One region of the Halobacillus sp. 12SKB genome, then DNA from elsewhere that is predicted to be linked to it. Evidence: a T-box and tRNA genes for the amino acid it is inferred to sense, from the RefSeq annotation. Region 1 holds a T-box; the other holds one or more tRNA genes.

What was found. A T-box is a leader RNA that pairs with one kind of tRNA and senses whether it is charged. The one in region 1 lies ahead of leuS (leucine--tRNA ligase), so its partner is inferred to be a tRNA-Leu.
Region 2: it has a tRNA-Leu gene. The T-box ahead of leuS (leucine--tRNA ligase) is inferred to sense a tRNA for this amino acid. The anticodon was not compared.

What each region holds. Positions count from the first base shown of each region.
Region 1 is NZ_JBRFWR010000001.1:2,140,979-2,156,555, forward strand. Features, by position in the region: gene metK (methionine adenosyltransferase) at 1-189, shown strand, start outside; gene ACQ4XT_RS10320 (gamma carbonic anhydrase) at 255-770, opposite strand; gene ACQ4XT_RS10325 (alpha/beta hydrolase) at 830-1,606, shown strand; gene tbcS (tetraprenyl-beta-curcumene synthase) at 1,627-2,703, shown strand; gene mnmM (tRNA 5-(aminomethyl)-2-thiouridylate-methyltransferase MnmM) at 2,787-3,362, opposite strand; T-box leader at 3,491-3,705, shown strand; gene leuS (leucine--tRNA ligase) at 3,758-6,172, shown strand; gene ACQ4XT_RS10345 (rhodanese-like domain-containing protein) at 6,294-6,605, shown strand; rRNA gene ACQ4XT_RS10350 (16S ribosomal RNA) at 7,029-8,593, shown strand; rRNA gene ACQ4XT_RS10355 (23S ribosomal RNA) at 8,764-11,680, shown strand; rRNA gene rrf (5S ribosomal RNA) at 11,771-11,884, shown strand; gene ACQ4XT_RS10365 (hypothetical protein) at 12,075-12,344, shown strand; gene ACQ4XT_RS10370 (protein YuzH) at 12,412-12,651, shown strand; gene ACQ4XT_RS10375 (BaiN/RdsA family NAD(P)/FAD-dependent oxidoreductase) at 12,893-14,152, opposite strand; gene ACQ4XT_RS10380 (putative polysaccharide biosynthesis protein) at 14,256-15,577, shown strand, end outside.
Region 2 is NZ_JBRFWR010000001.1:56,009-61,361, reverse strand. Features, by position in the region: gene ACQ4XT_RS00255 (hypothetical protein) at 93-1,265, shown strand; tRNA gene ACQ4XT_RS00250 (tRNA-Leu) at 1,431-1,512, shown strand; gene ACQ4XT_RS00245 (hypothetical protein) at 1,994-2,893, shown strand; gene ACQ4XT_RS00240 (hypothetical protein) at 3,011-3,205, shown strand; gene ACQ4XT_RS00235 (hypothetical protein) at 3,193-3,348, shown strand; gene ACQ4XT_RS00230 (DUF559 domain-containing protein) at 3,472-3,906, shown strand; gene ade (adenine deaminase) at 3,951-5,353, opposite strand, start outside.

The DNA of each region.
Region 1 (15,577 bases):
GAGGAGCAGCTGGTGGAAGCTGTCCGTGAACTATTCGACCTTCGTCCAGCAGGAATTATTAAGATGTTGGACCTGCGTCGTCCTATTTATCGTCAAACGGCTGCTTACGGTCACTTCGGACGTACGGATGTGGAGTTCCCTTGGGAGCGTACAGATAAAGCAGAAGAATTGAAGGCGCGCTGTCAATAATTAAAAAAACCGTTCCAAACTTTTGTTTGGAACGGTTTTTTCGTTCAAGTGTTTGATTTGTTGCCTTATGATTCTCGTAGTTCCTTATAATATTGCCCTTTTTCCACATAACTCTTTCTGATCCTGTTCAGTTCTTTTATGTCTTCTTCATTTAGGTCTCTTATGACTTTGGCCGGCCGGCCGAAAGCGAGAGTGTTTGGTGGAATGACTTTCCCGGGGGGAACAAGACTCCCGGCGCCGATGAAAGCTTGTTCACCAATAACAGCGCCATCAAGAATAAGAGATCCCATGCCGATCAGCGCGTTTTCTTTTATATGGGCGGAATGTAAAGTGACTTGGTGGCCGACGGTTACTCCGTCCTCAATGATTAATGGTTTGTCTGGGCTTTGATGTAAAAGGCTTAAATCTTGAATGTTGGTGTTCTTGCCAATATGTACGGGAGCTACATCTCCTCTGATCACAGTCTTGAACCAAACGCTGGCATTTTCCTGGATGGTTACATCCCCTGTGATCACAGCATCTTCTGCAACATAGGCACTCGGATGTATGTCAGGTACCTTTCCTTTATATTCGCAAATCATGAAAAACCCCCTTATACTAATACTATTGATAGTATAGCAGAAGAAAAGAGGGAGATGCTGTGAAGAAAGTAGAATCAGTCAATGATCGTGCAACGGTAGTGCTCGTTCATGGGGCCTTTGAACATTCAGGTCGGTATCATGAACTGGTCGACCAACTTCAAAAGGATGGGTATTCCGTTATTTATGGGGACCTGCCAGGTCAGGGGCGTTCTCCAGGGAAGAGTGGCCATATCCGTTCTTTTCAGGATTATATCCATACCATTATGAACTGGATTCAACACGCGGACCCCAATAAGAAAGTATTTTTAATGGGGCATAGTATGGGAGGCCTTGCAGTTGTACGTACGATGGAGACTGCTCAACCAAAGGTGGATGGTGTTATTCTTTCTTCTCCTGCACTAGGTCTTCTGAAAAAAGCAAGCCTCCCTTTGGAAGTCGTGTCTTATATTTTAAACACTTTTATTCCATCTTTAAGAATCAAGGCTCCGCAAGATCCCGAATATATCACACGAAATAAGGACAAAATTGTAGAGTTTCAACAAGATCCTTTGATTATTGATAAAGTTTCTGTTCGCTGGTATCGTGAATTTCAAAAAGCGACAAGGGAAGCGTTCTCTGATATTCAACGCTTTCCTGATCTTCCATTGTTACTCATGCAGGCTGAAGAGGATTATATGGTAAGAATTGAGAAGACGGCCGAATGGTTTGACCGGGTTCAGGTAAAAGAAAAAAGGTACAAACAGTGGCCGGGGCTTTATCATGAAATTTATAACGAGCCGGAATGGGAAGATGTCTATCAACATACGCTATCTTTTTTAGAGGATCATCTAAAGTAAATCGGTAAGGAGGGCTTCTTTTGAGAAGTGCAGTCCCGGGTAACGCCATGTTTTTGATGTACAGAGTTTATCGAAATATTTTTCCTGCTGTTCATGATGAATTGTCTTACTGGATTGAAAGGGCGAAATCGATTCCTGACGAAGAACTTAGAAGTCAAGCTTTGGCGAGTATTGATGAAAAGACGTTTCACTGTGAAGGGGGATCGATTTACTCTGTTCTTTCCAGCGGTAATGATAAACAGGCCATTCGATTCATCGTTGCTTATCAAACCATCAGTGACTACTTGGACAACCTTTGTGACCGTAGCACCTCTATGGATCCTGACGATTTCCGCATGTTGCATGAATCTATGATCGACGCTTTGACACCAGGTAACCCACTACAGGATTATTACCAATATCGTGACGAGCAGGATGATGGGGGGTACCTCCATGATCTTGTGAACACGTGCCAGCAAGTCCTTTCCGAGGCGGAAGACTATCCAATCGTTAAGAAGCAGGCGGTAAGGTTAGGTAAGTTGTATAGTGATTTGCAAGTTCATAAGCATGTGATTGAAAACGAGAGGATTCCGAGGCTTCAAAATTGGTTCAAGCACTACCAAAAAGAATGGCCGGAGCTCAGCTGGTACGAATTTTCCGCATGTACAGGGTCTACGTTGGGGATCTTTTGCCTTGTTTCCTATACGCTGAGTGGAAAGATGGATGCAACGTTATCTAATCAAATTGAAAGAAGTTATTTTCCTTATATGCAGGGATTACATATCTTGCTTGATTATTACATTGATCAAGAGGAAGATGAGAAAGAGGGAGATTTGAATTTTTGTGCTTACTACGACCATGAGGATGAAATGAAGAACCGCTTCCAGTATTTTGTCAAAAGGGCCCATGAGGAAATTCAAAGGCTACCGGATCCGGCATTTCACCAAATGATACATGAAGGTCTGGTTGGCATGTACTTAGCGGATCGTAAAGTAGGCAGACTTTCAAATGCAAAAAGCTTTGTAAAAGAAATGTTGAAAGTGAGTGGTAAGAAAGCAACGTTCTTTTATTACAATACAAAGATGTATCATAAATTAAAGCCTGGTCGTGAGATTTAAACGACCAGGCTTTTTCCAGTTATGGAATATAAGAAGTTACGTGGTTTTCCTTTTTTTCCTCCGTCAGGATTTCGCGTTAATCCTTAGGAAAGCTTCTCGATGGCTAAGATAAAGGGAGGTGTTCTCTTTTTATTGATAAATCCATAATGGAGGACTTGGTAGTGCTTGGAATCCAACTCTGATACATATTTCATGATGGCATCTTTCTCTTCGGCTCCCCCAGGGTGTCCATGATAGACAACTAAGACCACCAGCCCTCCTTTCTTTAGAGTAGCCAGTACGTTTTCAACCGACTGGATCGTCCCTTCAGGCTTAGTTACCACAGTTTTATCACTGCCTGGCAGATAACCTAAATTGTAAATGGCTGCGGAAATATTGGTTTGGTGCTTGTCCTGTAGGTATTTTTGCACGTGGGCGTGGGAATCATGAATAAGGGTCGTATGTTCTGCCATCCCATGTTCCTTTAAACGCTCCTGAGTGTTTGAGATCGCTTGGTCCTGCACATCAAAGGCATACACATGCCCTTTCTCTCCTACAAGTTCGGCGAGAAAAGCTGTATCGTGACCGTTTCCGCACGTTCCATCTATAACGGCATCCCCAGGTTCTATCGTTTTTTTCATCAATGAATGGGCATAGTCTAAAATGCGTTCAATCGTCATGCTGCATCCTCCAATAGTATTGTTCTTTAGTATTGTAGCACGAATAGCCTTTTCATGTAGATGGACAATAAGCTTGGGCGGGTGCCGCTTGACAAAGCTGTTTTCATTCATTAATATACGGTTATAATAGCATGACGTTGAAAAGGAGTAGTAGTGATTCTTTCAAGTGATAGAGAGGCAGCGGCTGGTGGAAGCTGTCCTTGATAATCATGAACTCGCCTTGGATGTCGCAGAAGTGAACCTAAGTAGCTTCGGCCGGTGTGGTCGCCGTTATCGACGTCAAGTTGAACACAGATGTGTTAATTTGGGTGGTACCGCGGGAATCAAGCCTCTCGTCCCATACTGGGATGAGGGGCTTTTTATATTTTTTAGAGAGATTATGAGGAGGCAATGAAATGGCTTTTGATCATAAGACCATTGAAAAGAAATGGCAAAAATACTGGCTTGAAGAAAAGACATTCAAGACAGACAGTTACTCAGACAAAAAGAAATTCTATGCATTGGATATGTTCCCTTATCCATCAGGTGCGGGTCTACACGTTGGACACCCGGAAGGATACACAGCGACAGACATCCTTTCCCGCATGAAGCGGATGCAGGGCTATGAAGTGCTTCATCCGATTGGGTGGGATGCATTCGGGCTTCCGGCAGAACAATATGCATTGGATACAGGGAATGATCCTGAAGAATTCACAAAACAAAACATTGACACCTTCCGCAGGCAAATACAAGAACTGGGTTTCTCCTATGATTGGGATCGAGAAGTGAATACGACAGACCCTAATTACTACAAATGGACGCAATGGATCTTTTTGAAACTTTATGAAAAGGGTCTGGCCTATATTGACGAAGTAGCCGTGAACTGGTGTCCTGCTCTTGGCACGGTACTTGCGAACGAGGAAGTTATCGATGGTCGAAGTGAACGAGGAGATCACCCTGTTGAACGTCGCCCGATGAAACAGTGGATGCTGAAGATTACAGCTTATGCAGATCGTCTTCTTGAAGACTTGGAAGAGTTGGATTGGCCGGAGAGCATTAAAGATATGCAAAGAAATTGGATTGGCAAGTCAGAAGGGGCGGAGGTCACTTTTGAAATTGATGGTTTTAACCAATCTTTTGATGTGTTTACAACTCGACCAGACACATTATTTGGTGCAACTTATGCCGTCGTGGCTCCAGAACACCCACTGGTCGATAAAATCGTAACAGCTGAACAAAAAGATGCCGTATCCACGTATATTGAGAAAGCGCAAAACAAGAGTGATCTTGAGCGTACGGACTTGGCTAAGGATAAATCAGGGGTATTCACGGGTTCTTATGCGATCAACCCGATCAATGGTGAGAAGCTTCCAATCTGGGTGGCTGATTATGTATTGATGAGCTACGGCAGTGGCGCCATTATGGCGGTCCCTGCGCATGATGAAAGAGACTTTGAATTCGCCCAGAAATTTGACCTTCCAATCATTCCAGTCGTGGAGGGAGGAAATGTTGAAGAAGAAGCGTACACAGGAGATGGCCCCCACATCAACTCTGACTTCTTAAACGGTCTAGGGAAAGAAGAGGCAATTGAAAAGGCAATCCAATGGCTTGAAGAAAACGGGAAAGGTAAGAAACAAACAACTTACCGTCTTCGTGACTGGCTCTTCAGCCGGCAGCGTTATTGGGGTGAGCCGATTCCTGTCATCCACTGGGAAGACGGATCAATCACTGCTGTCAAAGAAGAAGAACTTCCTGTGACACTTCCAAAAACGACAGAAATTAAACCATCCGGCACAGGGGAATCCCCGCTTGCTAATATTGATGAATGGGTTAATGTCGTCGATCCTGAAACAGGCATGAAGGGGCGCAGGGAAACGAATACGATGCCTCAATGGGCAGGTAGCTGCTGGTATTATCTGCGTTATATTGATGCGAATAATGAGGAAACGTTCGCTGATTATGAAGCATTGAAAAAATGGCTTCCGGTCGATGTGTATATTGGTGGCGCGGAGCACGCGGTCCTTCACTTGTTGTATGCACGTTTCTGGCACAAAGTCCTTTACGATGCAGGAGTCGTTCCAACCAAAGAACCATTCCAAAAGCTATTCAACCAAGGCATGATTCTTGGAGAAAATAATGAAAAAATGAGTAAGTCTAAAGGGAATGTAGTCAATCCTGATGACATCGTCTACTCTCACGGAGCAGACACTCTGAGACTTTATGAAATGTTTATGGGGCCGCTTGATGCTTCAGTAGCATGGTCTGAGAACGGCTTGGACGGGGCTCGTCGTTTCCTTGATCGTGTATGGCGACTATTTGTTGCGGAAGGCGAATTGTCTGAAGCAATTAAAGAGAATGCAGGGGATACTACGTTAGAGAAGGTCTATCATGAAACCGTTAAAAAAGTGACCGAAAACTTTGAAGCCCTTCGTTTCAATACGGGAATCTCTCAAATGATGGTCTTTATTAATGATGGTTATAAAGCAGACGTTTTACCGAAAGAGTATGTAGAAGGTTTTGTTAAACTTCTATCTCCTGTCGCTCCACACCTTGCAGAAGAACTATGGCAGAAACTTGGGCACGCTGAAACGATCAGCTATCAGCCTTGGCCGGAGTTTGACGAATCTAAACTAGTCGAAGATGAAGTGGAAATCGTGGTCCAGGTTATGGGTAAAGTGCGTGCGAAAATGATGGTAAATAAAGAAGCTTCCAAAGAAGATCTAGAGAAGCAGGCACTTGAAAATGACGACGTCAAGCAGTGGCTGGAAGGAAAGACAATCAGGAAAGTTGTTGCTGTTCCAGGTAAACTAGTGAACATTGTAGCCAATTAAATCATTGATAAGCACCCTGTTTCTATAGCAGGGTGCTTTATTTGTTATTGGTCATATACCTTGACATTAATTAACAGTAAATTAAAATTAATGTGCAAACGATTAATATGGAGGGATGAAAATGAGTCGAATTAAAGAAATTACACCTCAACAAGTGGAAGAGAAAATGAACAATAACGATGACTTTACCATAATTGATGTAAGAGAAGATGAGGAAGTTTCGCAAGGAATGGTACCGAATGCAAAGCATATACGCCTTGGGGATATTCCTGAAAAAATTGAGAGCCTGCCTAAAGATCAAGAGTATGTGATGATTTGCCGTTCCGGCCGCCGCAGCATGAATGCTGCCGAATTCATGAAAGAACGTGGATTTGGGAATGTACAAAACATGGAAGGCGGAATGTTGAAGTGGCAAGGTGAGCTCGTTTTTTAACACGACGGTGTTATGTGATAACTGCTACAAAGAATTTATTACGTGGAGTCAGATTTAACTCCACACATTTGAATCGGCCCTTTCTATATAGAAGGGGCTTTTTTACTCTCTAATAATAGTTGCATTTATCTCAAAGAAATTCTATTAAACTATTGACGTGGGGAAGGTCACCATGTATTATAGATAACGTTGCTTATTTAGCAGCACAGAAAACATCTCATTAAGAGATTTATTTCAACAAATTCTATTAAACCTATTGACGACATATAGTCGATTATGCTAGAATTTGATTACTGTCGGGTGAGGCAGTACTTGATCTTTGAAAACTGAACGAACCAACCAGTACGTCAAAACATTTCTTCTTTATAGAAGAGATTTGAAACAAGCACATTCGGTGTGCAAATGAGCAAGTCAAACTTAACTTTTATGGAGAGTTTGATCCTGGCTCAGGACGAACGCTGGCGGCGTGCCTAATACATGCAAGTCGAGCGCGGGAAGCGAGTGGATCCCTTCGGGGTGAAGCTCGTGGAACGAGCGGCGGACGGGTGAGTAACACGTGGGCAACCTGCCTGTAAGATCGGAATAACCCCGGGAAACCGGGGCTAATGCCGGGTAATACTTTCTTTCGCATGAAGGAAAGTTGAAAGATGGCTTCTCGCTATCACTTACAGATGGGCCCGCGGCGCATTAGCTAGTTGGTGAGGTAACGGCTCACCAAGGCGACGATGCGTAGCCGACCTGAGAGGGTGATCGGCCACACTGGGACTGAGACACGGCCCAGACTCCTACGGGAGGCAGCAGTAGGGAATCTTCCGCAATGGACGAAAGTCTGACGGAGCAACGCCGCGTGAACGATGAAGGTCTTCGGATCGTAAAGTTCTGTTGTTAGGGAAGAACAAGTACCGTGCGAATAGAGCGGTACCTTGACGGTACCTAACGAGGAAGCCCCGGCTAACTACGTGCCAGCAGCCGCGGTAATACGTAGGGGGCAAGCGTTGTCCGGAATTATTGGGCGTAAAGCGCGCGCAGGCGGTTCCTTAAGTCTGATGTGAAAGCCCACGGCTCAACCGTGGAGGGTCATTGGAAACTGGGGAACTTGAGGGCAGAAGAGGAGAGTGGAATTCCACGTGTAGCGGTGAAATGCGTAGATATGTGGAGGAACACCAGTGGCGAAGGCGACTCTCTGGTCTGTTTCTGACGCTGAGGTGCGAAAGCGTGGGTAGCAAACAGGATTAGATACCCTGGTAGTCCACGCCGTAAACGATGAGTGCTAGGTGTTAGGGGGCTTCCACCCCTTAGTGCTGAAGTTAACGCATTAAGCACTCCGCCTGGGGAGTACGGCCGCAAGGCTGAAACTCAAAGGAATTGACGGGGGCCCGCACAAGCGGTGGAGCATGTGGTTTAATTCGAAGCAACGCGAAGAACCTTACCAGGTCTTGACATCCTTGGACAACCCTAGAGATAGGGCTTTCCCTTCGGGGACCAAGTGACAGGTGGTGCATGGTTGTCGTCAGCTCGTGTCGTGAGATGTTGGGTTAAGTCCCGCAACGAGCGCAACCCCTAATCTTAGTTGCCAGCATTCAGTTGGGCACTCTAAGGTGACTGCCGGTGACAAACCGGAGGAAGGCGGGGATGACGTCAAATCATCATGCCCCTTATGACCTGGGCTACACACGTGCTACAATGGATGGTACAAAGGGCAGCGAAGCCGCGAGGTGTAGCAAATCCCATAAAACCATTCTCAGTTCGGATTGCAGGCTGCAACTCGCCTGCATGAAGCCGGAATCGCTAGTAATCGCGGATCAGCATGCCGCGGTGAATACGTTCCCGGGCCTTGTACACACCGCCCGTCACACCACGAGAGTTGGCAACACCCGAAGTCGGTGAGGTAACCTTTTTGGAGCCAGCCGCCGAAGGTGGGGCCAATGATTGGGGTGAAGTCGTAACAAGGTAGCCGTATCGGAAGGTGCGGCTGGATCACCTCCTTTCTAAGGATATTACGGAAACGTACTGTGTTGGTTGTTCAGTTTTGAGAGATCAAACGATCTTTCAACTTGTGAACCTTGAAAACTGGATAAGGAATCATTGTTTCATCTAACGATGAGACATTTGATGACAAGACATCTAATTGAAATTGTAAACGTCTTTTCACGAAGATAGTTAAGTGAATAAGGGCGCACGGTGGATGCCTTGGTACTAGGAGCCGATGAAGGACGGGACTAACACCGATATGCTCCGGCGAGCCGTAAGTAGGCTTTGACCCGGAGATTTCCGAATGGGGAAACCCACTGTTCGTAATGGAACAGTATCCTATACTGAATACATAGGTATAGGCAGGCACACCCGGGGAACTGAAACATCTAAGTACCCGGAGGAAGAGAAAGCAAACGCGATTTCCCAAGTAGCGGCGAGCGAAACGGAATCAGCCCAAACCAGAAAGCTTGCTTTCTGGGGTTGTAGGACACTCCATTGGAGTTACCAAAGAGGAAGATAGGCGAATCGATCTGGAAAGGTCAGCCAGAGCAGGTAACAGCCCTGTAGTCGAAATCTTTCTCTCTCCGGAGTGGATCCTGAGTACGGCGGAACACGAGGAATTCCGTCGGAATCCGGGAGGACCATCTCCCAAGGCTAAATACTCCCTAGTGACCGATAGTGAACCAGTACCGTGAGGGAAAGGTGAAAAGCACCCCGGAAGGGGAGTGAAAGAGAACCTGAAACCGTGTGCCTACAAGTAGTCGGAGCCCGTTAATGGGTGACGGCGTGCCTTTTGTAGAATGAACCGGCGAGTTACGACCGTATGCGAGGTTAAGCAGCAGAAGCGGAGCCGCAGCGAAAGCGAGTCTGAATAGGGCGAGTGAGTATGCGGTCGTAGACCCGAAACCGTGTGATCTACCCATGTCCAGGGTGAAGGTCAGGTAACACTGACTGGAGGCCCGAACCCACGCAAGTTGAAAATTGCGGGGATGAGGTGTGGGTAGGGGTGAAATGCCAATCGAACACGGAGATAGCTGGTTCTCTCCGAAATAGCTTTAGGGCTAGCCTCAGAATAGAAAGTCATGGAGGTAGAGCACTGATTGGACGAGGGGCCCCTATCGGGTTACCGAATTCAGTCAAACTCCGAATGCCATAGACTTTGTTCTGGGAGTCAGACCGTGGGTGATAAGGTTCATGGTCGAGAGGGAAACAGCCCAGACCGCCAGCTAAGGTCCCAAAGTGTGTGTTAAGTGGAAAAGGATGTGGAGTTGCTTAGACAACCAGGATGTTGGCTTAGAAGCAGCCATCATTCAAAGAGTGCGTAATAGCTCACTGGTCGAGTGACTCTGCGCCGAAAATGTACCGGGGCTAAACACACCACCGAAGCTGCGGATTGATCTTATGATCAGTGGTAGGAGAGCGTTCTAAGGGCCGTGAAGTCAGACCGTAAGGACTGGTGGAGCGCTTAGAAGTGAGAATGCCGGTATGAGTAGCGAAAAAAGAGTGAGAATCTCTTTCACCGAATGCCTAAGGTTTCCTGAGGAAGGCTCGTCCTCTCAGGGTTAGTCGGGACCTAAGCCGAGGCCGAAAGGCGTAGGCGATGGACAACAGGTTGATATTCCTGTACCACCTCCTTTCCGTTTGAACGACGGGGGGACGCAGGAGGATAAGGAGAGCGCGCCACTGGATGTGCGCGTCCAAGCAGTGAGACGGTCGGATAGGCAAATCCGTCCGGCAACGTCAAGCTGTGATGGGGAGGGAAATAAAGTACCGAAGCTCCTGAGTTCACACTGCCAAGAAAATCCTCTAGTGAGGAAAGAGGTGCCCGTACCGCAAACCGACACAGGTAGGCGAGGAGAGGATCCCAAAGGTGAGCGGGAGAACTCTCGTTAAGGAACTCGGCAAAATGACCCCGTAACTTCGGGAGAAGGGGTGCTCCTCTGCCGAGGAGCCGCAGTGAAAAGGCCCAAGCGACTGTTTACCAAAAACACAGGTCTCTGCGAAGCCGTAAGGCGAAGTATAGGGGCTGACACCTGCCCGGTGCTGGAAGGTTAAGGGGATGCGTTAGCTTATGCGAAGCGTTGAACCGAAGCCCCAGTAAACGGCGGCCGTAACTATAACGGTCCTAAGGTAGCGAAATTCCTTGTCGGGTAAGTTCCGACCCGCACGAAAGGTGCAACGACTTGGGCACTGTCTCAACGAGAGACCCGGTGAAATTATACTATGTGTGAAGATGCACATTACCCGCGACAGGACGGAAAGACCCCGTGGAGCTTTACTGTAGCCTGATATTGAATGTTGGTACAGCTTGTACAGGATAGGTAGGAGCCTTGGAAGCCGGAGCGCTAGCTTCGGTGGAGGCGCTGGTGGGATACTACCCTGGCTGTACGGACATTCTAACCCAGGACCGTGATCCGGTCCGGAGACAGTGTCAGGTGGGCAGTTTGACTGGGGCGGTCGCCTCCCAAAAGGTAACGGAGGCGCCCAAAGGTTCCCTCAGAATGGTTGGAAATCATTCGCAGAGTGTAAAGGCACAAGGGAGCTTGACTGCGAGACCTACAAGTCGAGCAGGGACGAAAGTCGGGCTTAGTGATCCGGCGGTTCCGCATGGAAGGGCCGTCGCTCAACGGATAAAAGCTACCCCGGGGATAACAGGCTTATCTCCCCCAAGAGTCCACATCGACGGGGAGGTTTGGCACCTCGATGTCGGCTCATCGCATCCTGGGGCTGTAGTCGGTCCCAAGGGTTGGGCTGTTCGCCCATTAAAGCGGTACGCGAGCTGGGTTCAGAACGTCGTGAGACAGTTCGGTCCCTATCCGTCGTGGGCGTTGGAAATTTGAAAGGAGCTGTCCTTAGTACGAGAGGACCGGGATGGACACACCGCTGGTGTACCAGTTGTTCCGCCAGGAGCATCGCTGGGTAGCTACGTGTGGTCGGGATAAGTGCTGAAAGCATCTAAGCATGAAGCCCCCCTTGAGATGAGATTTCCCTTTGCTTTAAGCAAATAAGATCCCTCAGAGACGATGAGGTTGATAGGTCCGAGGTGGAAGCGTGGTGACACGTGGAGCTGACGGATACTAATGGATCGATGACTTATCTATCTGATTATCATCATTCGTGAATGACAATTGCTTTTCAAACAAGATGTTTCCTTATCCAGTTTTGAGGGTTCACCTCAAACTTTATATTGATGTGGTGGTGAAGGCGAAGAGGTCACACCTGTTCCCATGCCGAACACAGCAGTTAAGCTCTTCAGCGCCGATGGTAGTCGGGTTTACCCCCGTGAGAGTAGGACGCCGCCACGTCATACGACAACCCTTCAGGAATATTCCTGAAGGGTTGTTTATTTATGGATATCTGAAAAACATTTGGTAAAATAGTAGTGTACATAGCATTCCTAATTTTTACTAGGCTGATTCAACCGTAGAGTACATGGAAGCAAAGTGATAGGTAATAAATGATGGTATATTTTTTATGAGAGAAAGGATGTAGACCATGGCAGAATTGGTAAGGAAAAGGAATACATTTTGGAATTGGAAATACGCAATGATGCTTTTATTAATTCCAATTGGTTTTTATTTCGTATCGTTGAAGGAGGAAATTGGTTTTCTGCAACATATCTTCTATGTAGGGATTATTATATGGCTGGCCTTTGTCGGAGTATTTGGCATTACCAACCGTTATGAAAGACTAAAAACGTATGGTTTCTTATATTTATCTAGTAGTCTTCTTTTCGCTTATTTAGGACTTGTATTTATTTGGTAGAAATTGTTGAGTTTCCTAGTATTCCTCGTTATACTAAATGAGAGAATGTATGTTCGGAGGGACCCAGATGCAACTAGTGCGGTGGAGCTACTCAAGAAGAAAAATGGTCCGAGGGTATTTTGACAGGTTTCCGCATTCTACGGTTTATTTTAGACGAATACGAAGGTTTTATATTGTGTATATGGTGGATTGGGATGATACAGATCCTCTCGTTTCTCAGGAGGATCGTGAAGAAATGCAACATTTAATAAATGAGGAATTAGGTAGATTGAAAGAATATGAACAAAGAAAGTCGAGAAAGGGCTAACCCTCTCTCGACTTTTTTTGTTCCAAAATTATTCAACTCCGTTTCTAGATAACCGGGATGACGGCAAGCCTCCTCGAGCTCCGCTCAGCGTGGTCTCGCCAGCCAATCCAATCCCCCGGGAGTTTCCAGCTTCCCCCCCATTCGATATTGGTGAGAAAAGAACCCCTAGACCAAGAGGGGAGATTTTCCCCAATCCTGCCATATAGTTGAACAAAATATTGAAACTATGAACACTTTGAAGTCATGCCATCGCTTCCCATGCTGCGTGCATACCTGCGACTCTGCCGGTGACCATGGCTGAGGTGATATTATATCCACCTGTATAACCGTGGATATCAAGGATTTCTCCGCAGAAATAAAGACCTTCCATAAGCTTGGATTGCATCGTGTTCGGGATGATCTCCTTTATTGAAACTCCACCTCCTGTGACGAAGGCTTTTTCAATCGGCTGGGAGTCATAAACATGGACATGGAACTTCTTTAACATGTGAATGAAATTCCGCAATTTTTCATTTGAAATGTTTGCAGATTTCTCATCAGGGGCTATCTCGGATTTCTCAAGAACGAAATCAAGCAGGCGTTCCGGCACCATTCCTTTAATCACATTTCGGAAGGTTTTCTTCGAATGTTCTTCCATCATTTTTTGAAGTTTATCTAATAGAACGTTTTCTTTATCATCAGGAAGAGCGTCAATTTCAATGGTTACAGGACGGTGGCCTTTCATGAACTCTTTCACAACATATTGAGAGCATCTTAGAATAGCAGGACCTGATAAACCGAAATGAGTGAACAACATGTCCATCCGGTGGGTAACAATTTTTCTCCCTTTTTCATTTAACACAGAAACATCAACGTCCCTGAGTGAGAGACCTTGCAATGTCTTGTTTTTAATAAATGGATCTTTGGAAAGAAGGGGCACCTCTGTAGGGAAAAGTTCGGTAATGGTATGCCCAGCTTTTTTTGCCCATGCGTAACCATCCCCAGTGGAGCCCGTATGGGGTACAGCTTTACCTCCTACTGCAAGAATCAGGGATCGGGTCACAATCTTTTCCTTTGATTTTAAAATAACGTGGTGTTCGTTTTCTCCGTAATGAATGGCCTCCACGGGAGTTTCTTTACGAACTTCAATATTCAATTCTTCCATCCGATTCAGAAGGGCTTGTACAACATCTTTGGCCTTATTACTGACAGGAAACATTCGTCCGTGGTCTTCTTCTTTCAGTGCGACACCAAGGTCTTCGAAGAAATCGATAATGTCATAATTGTTAAATACTGAAAAAGGACTGTATAAAAATTTCCCATTCCCCGGAATATGTTTGATGACTTCCTCTTCTGGCAGGCGGTTGGTGACGTTACAACGTCCCCCTCCCGATATGGCAAGCTTTGTTCCTAGTTTTTTTCCTTTATCAATGAGTAGAGTGTCCACACCTTGCTCGGCAGCCGCAATCGCAGCCATGAGTCCTGATGGTCCTCCACCAATGACAGTTACTTGGTAAGTCATGGATGTCTTCCTTTCTTAGGTCATTCGTTCCTTGTTCTTCCTTTATCTATGATAAAATAGATGAGGTCGATTCTACAATAAAATTGAAGGTGAAAAACGAATTATGTCAAAGATACTTAAAGGTACGATGCTATTAACGGCCGGAACATTTTTGTCAAAGTTTCTAGGAATGATTTATACCGTTCCGTTTGAAAATATGGTAGGTACGGAAGGCACAGATTTATTCTCGATTGCTTACGTCCCTTACAGCATATTACTTAGTCTTTCCAGTATGGGGGTACCTGTAGCTGTTTCCAAATTTGTTTCAAAGTATAACTCTTTGGGAGACTATGAAACAGGACGAAAGATGTTAAAAGCTGGTCTGACTCTTATGTCCATTACTGGTGTATTGGCATTCTTAATTTTGTTCTTTTCTGCAGAGCAGGTGGCTGCATGGACGATTGGTGAAGACTCTGATCGCCTTGGACATGCTACGATGGTCATACAAATGGTCAGCTTTGCATTGCTTGTCATCCCTCCGATGAGTATTACCAGAGGATTCTTCCAAGGGCATGAATCCATGGCACCAACAGCTGTATCACAGGTGATTGAACAAATTGTTAGAATTGTATTCCTGCTTGTTTCTGTTTTTATTATTGTACAAGTTCTTCAAGGGCCTATTCCCCAAGCGGTTGGTTTTGCAACGTTCGCCGCGTTCATTGGTGGAATTGCTTCGTGTATCGTCCTTTATTGGTATTGGCGAAAGAGAAAGCCGTTCCTGGATCGTCAGTTAGAGGCTCAGGAGTACACGTATGGTCTCTCCAACAAGGAGATGTTTCAAGAATTATTTGCTTATGCAGGACCCTTTATTTTAGTAGGGATTGCTACACCACTGTATCAGCTTGTCGATCAGTTCACATTAGAAAAAGCAATTAAAGCCTCAGGGTTGGAGTATAACAATGCTTTTTCAATCATTAATTTCCTGAGTCATAAATTAATTATGATTCCGGTCACCCTGGGCCTCGGGTTGTCGTTAGCACTGTTACCGGCGATCACTCAGGCTTATACCAAAAATGAAATGAACCGTCTGAATCACCAGATTAACCAGGCACTGCAAATCGTTGCCCTGTTGATTATTCCGGCTGTCGTCGGTCTTTCAGTTGTTGCCTTTGAGGCCTATGGGACATTCTATGGGGTTGATGATCTCGAGTATCGGGGGGATCTATTGCGCTGGTATGCGCCTGTCGGATTGTTCCTTGCCTTATATACTGTAACTTCATCCATCCTACAAGGGATCAACAAACAGAATTTTGCTGTCATAAGTCTCGGGACAGGAATCCTATTAAAGCTGGGACTGAACTGGTGGCTCATTCAACTATTTGGAGCAAAAGGTGCAATCATTGCAACAGGCATTGGTGTTGCTGCAGCGGTTATCCTTAACTTTGG
Region 2 (5,353 bases), 2.1 Mb from region 1:
ATATTGCTCGCAAATAAGAGGTGAATTGTTACGATACGAGAGAGTTTCTTGTTTTTAAGTTATAATCAAGTACAAAGGGGAGGGGGATAACGTTGATTTCTTCATTAATATACACTTTTGACAAAAGTGGAGAAGTATATGAAGCTACATGCAATTTTATAAAAGAACACGAGGGCCTCAAGCTTGAAATGGAAGATTATCTTTCAGTTTATAACTCCTTAGTAGATTTAGTGCCTCAAGACATGCAAACTTTTTGGTCAGGGAACACTTTTCCTTTACAAGAATCTTTTGAGGAATTACAGATATCTTTTGTTCTTAGCAGTCAGGGGCTTTATAAACAAAGTTTGACATCTTTACGGAATGTCCTAGAATTAACTTTATTATCAATATACATGAATATAGGTGATGAGGGACACTTAGACATAAAATCATGGTTAAGCTCTCAGAACGAAACACCTAGAATCCCGGAGTTGTGGAGCAAAATCTCAAGGCATCATAATTTCAAGGAGATCAACCAAGTCTACGATTTAAAAACGAGGTTGTTGCAACTCAATGAATTACATGACTTTGTTCATACTAAAGGCTATAAATATTCAAATAAAATGGGGATTAAGTTCAAAAGTAACTTCCAGACATTCGAGGAAGAAACTTTTATAAGATGGTATGAAACGATGAAAGAAGTCGTAAGGGTTTCTGTTATACTTCACCTTGTGAAATATCCCTTAGGTATTATTGAATATGATTACAGCAGGAAATTCGGTATTGATATACCAATGTTGGGAGGTTTACAACCACACCACACAAGCGTAGTGAGGAGCATCATCGAGCCAGATGTTGTAAGTTATATAGAATCTATAGCAAAAAAAGACTCGCATGTAAATGAAATTATGGAATGGTTGGATACCTTGGACGATATGAGTGAAGAGGAAATCGAAGAACAAATAATTAAACGTGAGATGGAAGAAATTGAATATTTTGGACTGAACATTTGGTTGGGAAATTTTGATAGATTGTATTCTGAAACCATTCCAGATTCTAAATGGCGAGAAAGACGTGAGATTTTAATTGATTATGCAAAGAGGAATAACTTCTTTGAACACGAATCAATTAGAGTGATCCAAAAAATCAAGGAATATAAAGAGGAAGGTTACTCACTTGCACAGGTGAAAAAGATTATAGGTACCTCTTATGGTGATTTAGAAGATAGGTTTGAAAATCCAGAAGGACACATTGCAAATTTTAGACAGGTTATCAATCGAACTTAAGAAGAAACAGTGATGTATAACGGTAGTAATTTCATATTAAGACCCTCTTTAAATTAGTTGTTCACCTTCCATAATTATGGTTTAATGAACTAAGAGGTATTCATAATCGTATGGACAAAAACATATATAGCATTGTTTAAATGTCGGTAAAACCCTGTGTCACATGCCGGTGTGGCGGAATTGGCAGACGCGCACGACTCAAAATCGTGTTCCTCACGGAGTGCCGGTTCGACCCCGGCCACCGGTACTATCTAAACAACTAAAACGTTGTAACAAAAAGCTTTGCACTAACTAATTAGTGCAAAGCTTTTTTATTTTGCACACACTCCAAATATCCATTAATAATGGGAGGAAATAGGATTGCAGGAATTCAAAGCATAGAAGATTGTTGGAGGAAGACGAATCAAAGACTTGCCACCACATCCATATGTAAAAACATAAAATCAAAAGGTCATGGGTTTCTTCTTTGTCACTTGTCTTATGAAGAATCTGTGGGATCTCATCCCTCATAGACTATTAAGAACCATTCAATTCTATCAACTCCACCTTTGTCACCATGAATGCTAATCCTTAAAATTAATATTTCCATATAAATCCCGTCTTTTTTTATTTTTAACTCGTCTAAATATTAAAATACGTATCTGACCAATCATCCTATTTATAGGGTTTTACAGTTTTTTTACTGTTTGGTAGTTTATTACTATATTAAAATTTCAGGGGAGACTTCTATGAAAACAAAAAACGTACTTAAAACGGCAGCAATGGTGTCAACTTTAATATTAACGGCATGTGCCACAAACGAAGAATCTAATAAAGAACCGGACAAAAACGAAACGGTGGAAGTGGCTGAAACGGAAAAAGTCAATCCTAAATCCGACAATAAGATTTACGACAAAAACGGCGAAGTAATTGCAGAATTGTCAGGCGATCCACTTTATTTTGCAGACGGCGAAGTGATTGCGGTAGAGGAAACTAAAAAGCCCGCAGGATCAGGCGATTACAACAGTAAAAATGATCCCCGTATGATGATCCCCGCAGGATACGAAGGATTCACGGAAACGTTTGAAACTTTCGAACTTCCTGAAGAGCGAAGATTGACGACGGAAGAAGCGGAAGAAAAGTTTGGCGTCAATGATGTGGAACACTTTCCTAAAATTGTGTATGATAACGGAATGGTTTTTGATAAACATTCAAAAAGTATAACAACGCAAGTTTGGAAGGAAGAAGAAAGACCTTATCCTTTCGGAACGCAATCGTTGGGATTCTTCATGACCGTTGTCAAACAATCGGCGATTGATATTCAAGTTCCGTGGGAAGGACGTGGGTTTGAACTGAAGCCATTGGAAGACCTTTCGACAAGTGAACGTGAATATTTCGAATTAGGTCACGGATTTATTTTAATGCAACAAAAGAACATGTACTTGATTCATCAATTCCGCCAATTTGAAACGTACTTTGACGAAATTGGTCAAGATGAACTTGCCTCTTGGACGACTAAAACCGTTGATATGATGGAACATGCTGATACGTTTAGTCGTCCAGATTGGGAAGAAGTGTATAAGTATCATTACGAAGCGGTTCGTCGTATTTTCGCCATGGATCAGAGTATTCCGAATATGTGGGAATGAATGAAAAAGGTGTTGTGAGCTAAAGGCTGCCTGGTTTGCGATCTGGAAAAGAAGAACAATCAGATGTTAAGGAAGCGCCTGCTAAGAAAGCACAGTCTAAAGCGAGTGAGAAAGAAAGTGAAACAAGAGAAAGAAGAAAATGCCACAATGAAAGCGGACAAAACTGAAGAAGATCCAACATCTTCAGAAGTAGAGACTGATAAAGACAAATCACGTTCTATGGCTAGCGAGAGAGTAAGTGAGACAGCGAAAGAAGAAGAGGAGCCTAAAGACAAAAGGATCAAGAAGAAGATCAAACAATGGCACGTTTAAAAGCTAGTGCACAACCGAAGTTAAATGCTTCCGAAAACTCTGCCGTTCAAGTAATCGTATCTGAAGAGGGTGCTGGTTCTGAAGAAGATACTGATTCAGACGAAACCGTTGAAATTGATATCCGAAAAGTATTTCAAGAATAAAAGTGTTAGAAGCTGAAGGCTCTCCTTCAGCTTCTTTTTTGTTCTGTCACACTTGACTCTTTTTAAAACTGGAAGGTCTGATGAATAAGAAGTGGGGGCATTTGGATAGAATGGTAGTGGGTGATGAATATGAACATAACCATGTTTATCGAGTATGCAGCTTTTATGACCTTATTGATCCTTGCTATTGTACTGACACTACGAGTCAGAAATGAGGAGCAGCCAGAGGAAATGGGAGCTGATGGAATCAGTTCAAATTTAGTCCGGAGACTATATGAAGGGTTTCTTGCTTATGGTTTACAGCCTACTTTGCGTTATCAGGTGGAAAAGTACACAGTTGATGTCGCTTTTCCAGAATTGAAAATTGCCGTAGAAGCTGTAGAACATGACTTTCTCATTACTTCCGATGTGTGGGAAGATGAGTGGGAAAAAGAGTCTTATCTTAAAAATCATGGCTGGACTGTCATGAGGTTCAGTGGTGCGAGAATCGATGAAGACCTTTCCCGAATTGTCGAAAAAGTAAGCAGAGAGATGACGGGTAAATCCAACTCCAGTTGACCAAAAAGGAAGAAGTCAGGCGACCGCCTGGCTTCTTCCTTTTTTTAAATAGATACAGAGATGTGTTTCGCTTCTTTGGTGCTATAAAGTCCTTTATCTGTAAGCTTGAGGCTTGGGATAACTGGTAACGTCAGGAACGATAGGGTGAGAAATGGATTGAAGTCATTGGTAAAGCCAAGGGTAGACAGATCTTTGTGAATGCCTACTAATTGATGAGCTACCTTCTCATACCCTTGGTCTGACATCAAGCCAGCAATTGGTAGGGGCAAAGAGGAAAGGGGATTCCCTTCATGAAACAAGGTCATCCCTCCACCGATTCCGCCCAAGTGTTGGATGGCTTTTAAGAGGTCTTCATCGTTTGTGCCTACGGCTACGATATTGTGGGAATCATGGGCAATGGTTGTGGCTATGGCTCCTTTTAGAAGTCCCATCCCTTTTACAATACCAAGTCCAATATTTCCCGTGTGATGGTGTCTTTCTACGACGACCAATTTTAATTGGTCTTTGCTGACAGAAGGTTGAAAGTCTCCTGACTCGACTTCCACCTCTTCAATAAGATGATCCGTTCGAATTTGATTTTTGTTTATTTTTATGATGTTTCCTTTTTTTGATTCATTTATAGGTATTCTCAATTGCTCCTTTGAAAGGTTTGGAATATGAACACTGTTTGTGATGTTTTGAGAGCTTGAAGACGAAGGGGATGGTTTCTTTACCATTGTTCCTTGATCAGCCACTTTCTTTCCTTCCTTAAACACTTGAGTCACTTCCAGTGCACGTAAGTCTTTAAAAAACAGGAAGTCGGCCATGTAGCCCGGCGCAATTGCTCCCTTATGATGAAGTCCATAGCACTCGGCCGAATTTATTGTCGCCATTTGAATTGCGGTAATAGGGTCGAAACCCTCGGCTGTAGCTAAACGGATGTGATGATCGATGCTCCCTTCATCTAAAAGGTCATCAATGTGTTTATCATCTGTACAGAAAAGACACCGTCTTGCGTTCTTTTCGTTCACTACAGGCAAAAGAGCGAGCAGGTCTTTGGCAGCGGAACCTTCACGAATGCTTACGTACATGCCCCGCTGAAGGCGTGCGAGTGCTTCTTCTGTTGCATTACATTCATGATCGGTTTGAACACCTGAACTCGCGTATATATTGACCGCATCGTCATTCAAACCAGCAAGGTGTCCATCGACATAACCACCTGCTTGTATCGTCTGTGCAATTTTTTTCAACAAGCGGGGATCAGCGTCTCGAAGTGAAGAATAATCCATCACTTCTCCGAGCCCCAGCACTTGTGAGTCATTAAGAAAGGGTTGAAGGTCAGCGGCGTGTAATTCAGCCCCGGACGTTTCAAAAGGGGTGGCGGGAACACTGGATGGAAGCATAAAATGGAAGTCCAAAGGAAGATCTTTGGCATCATCGAGCATAAATTGGATGCCATCTGATCCAA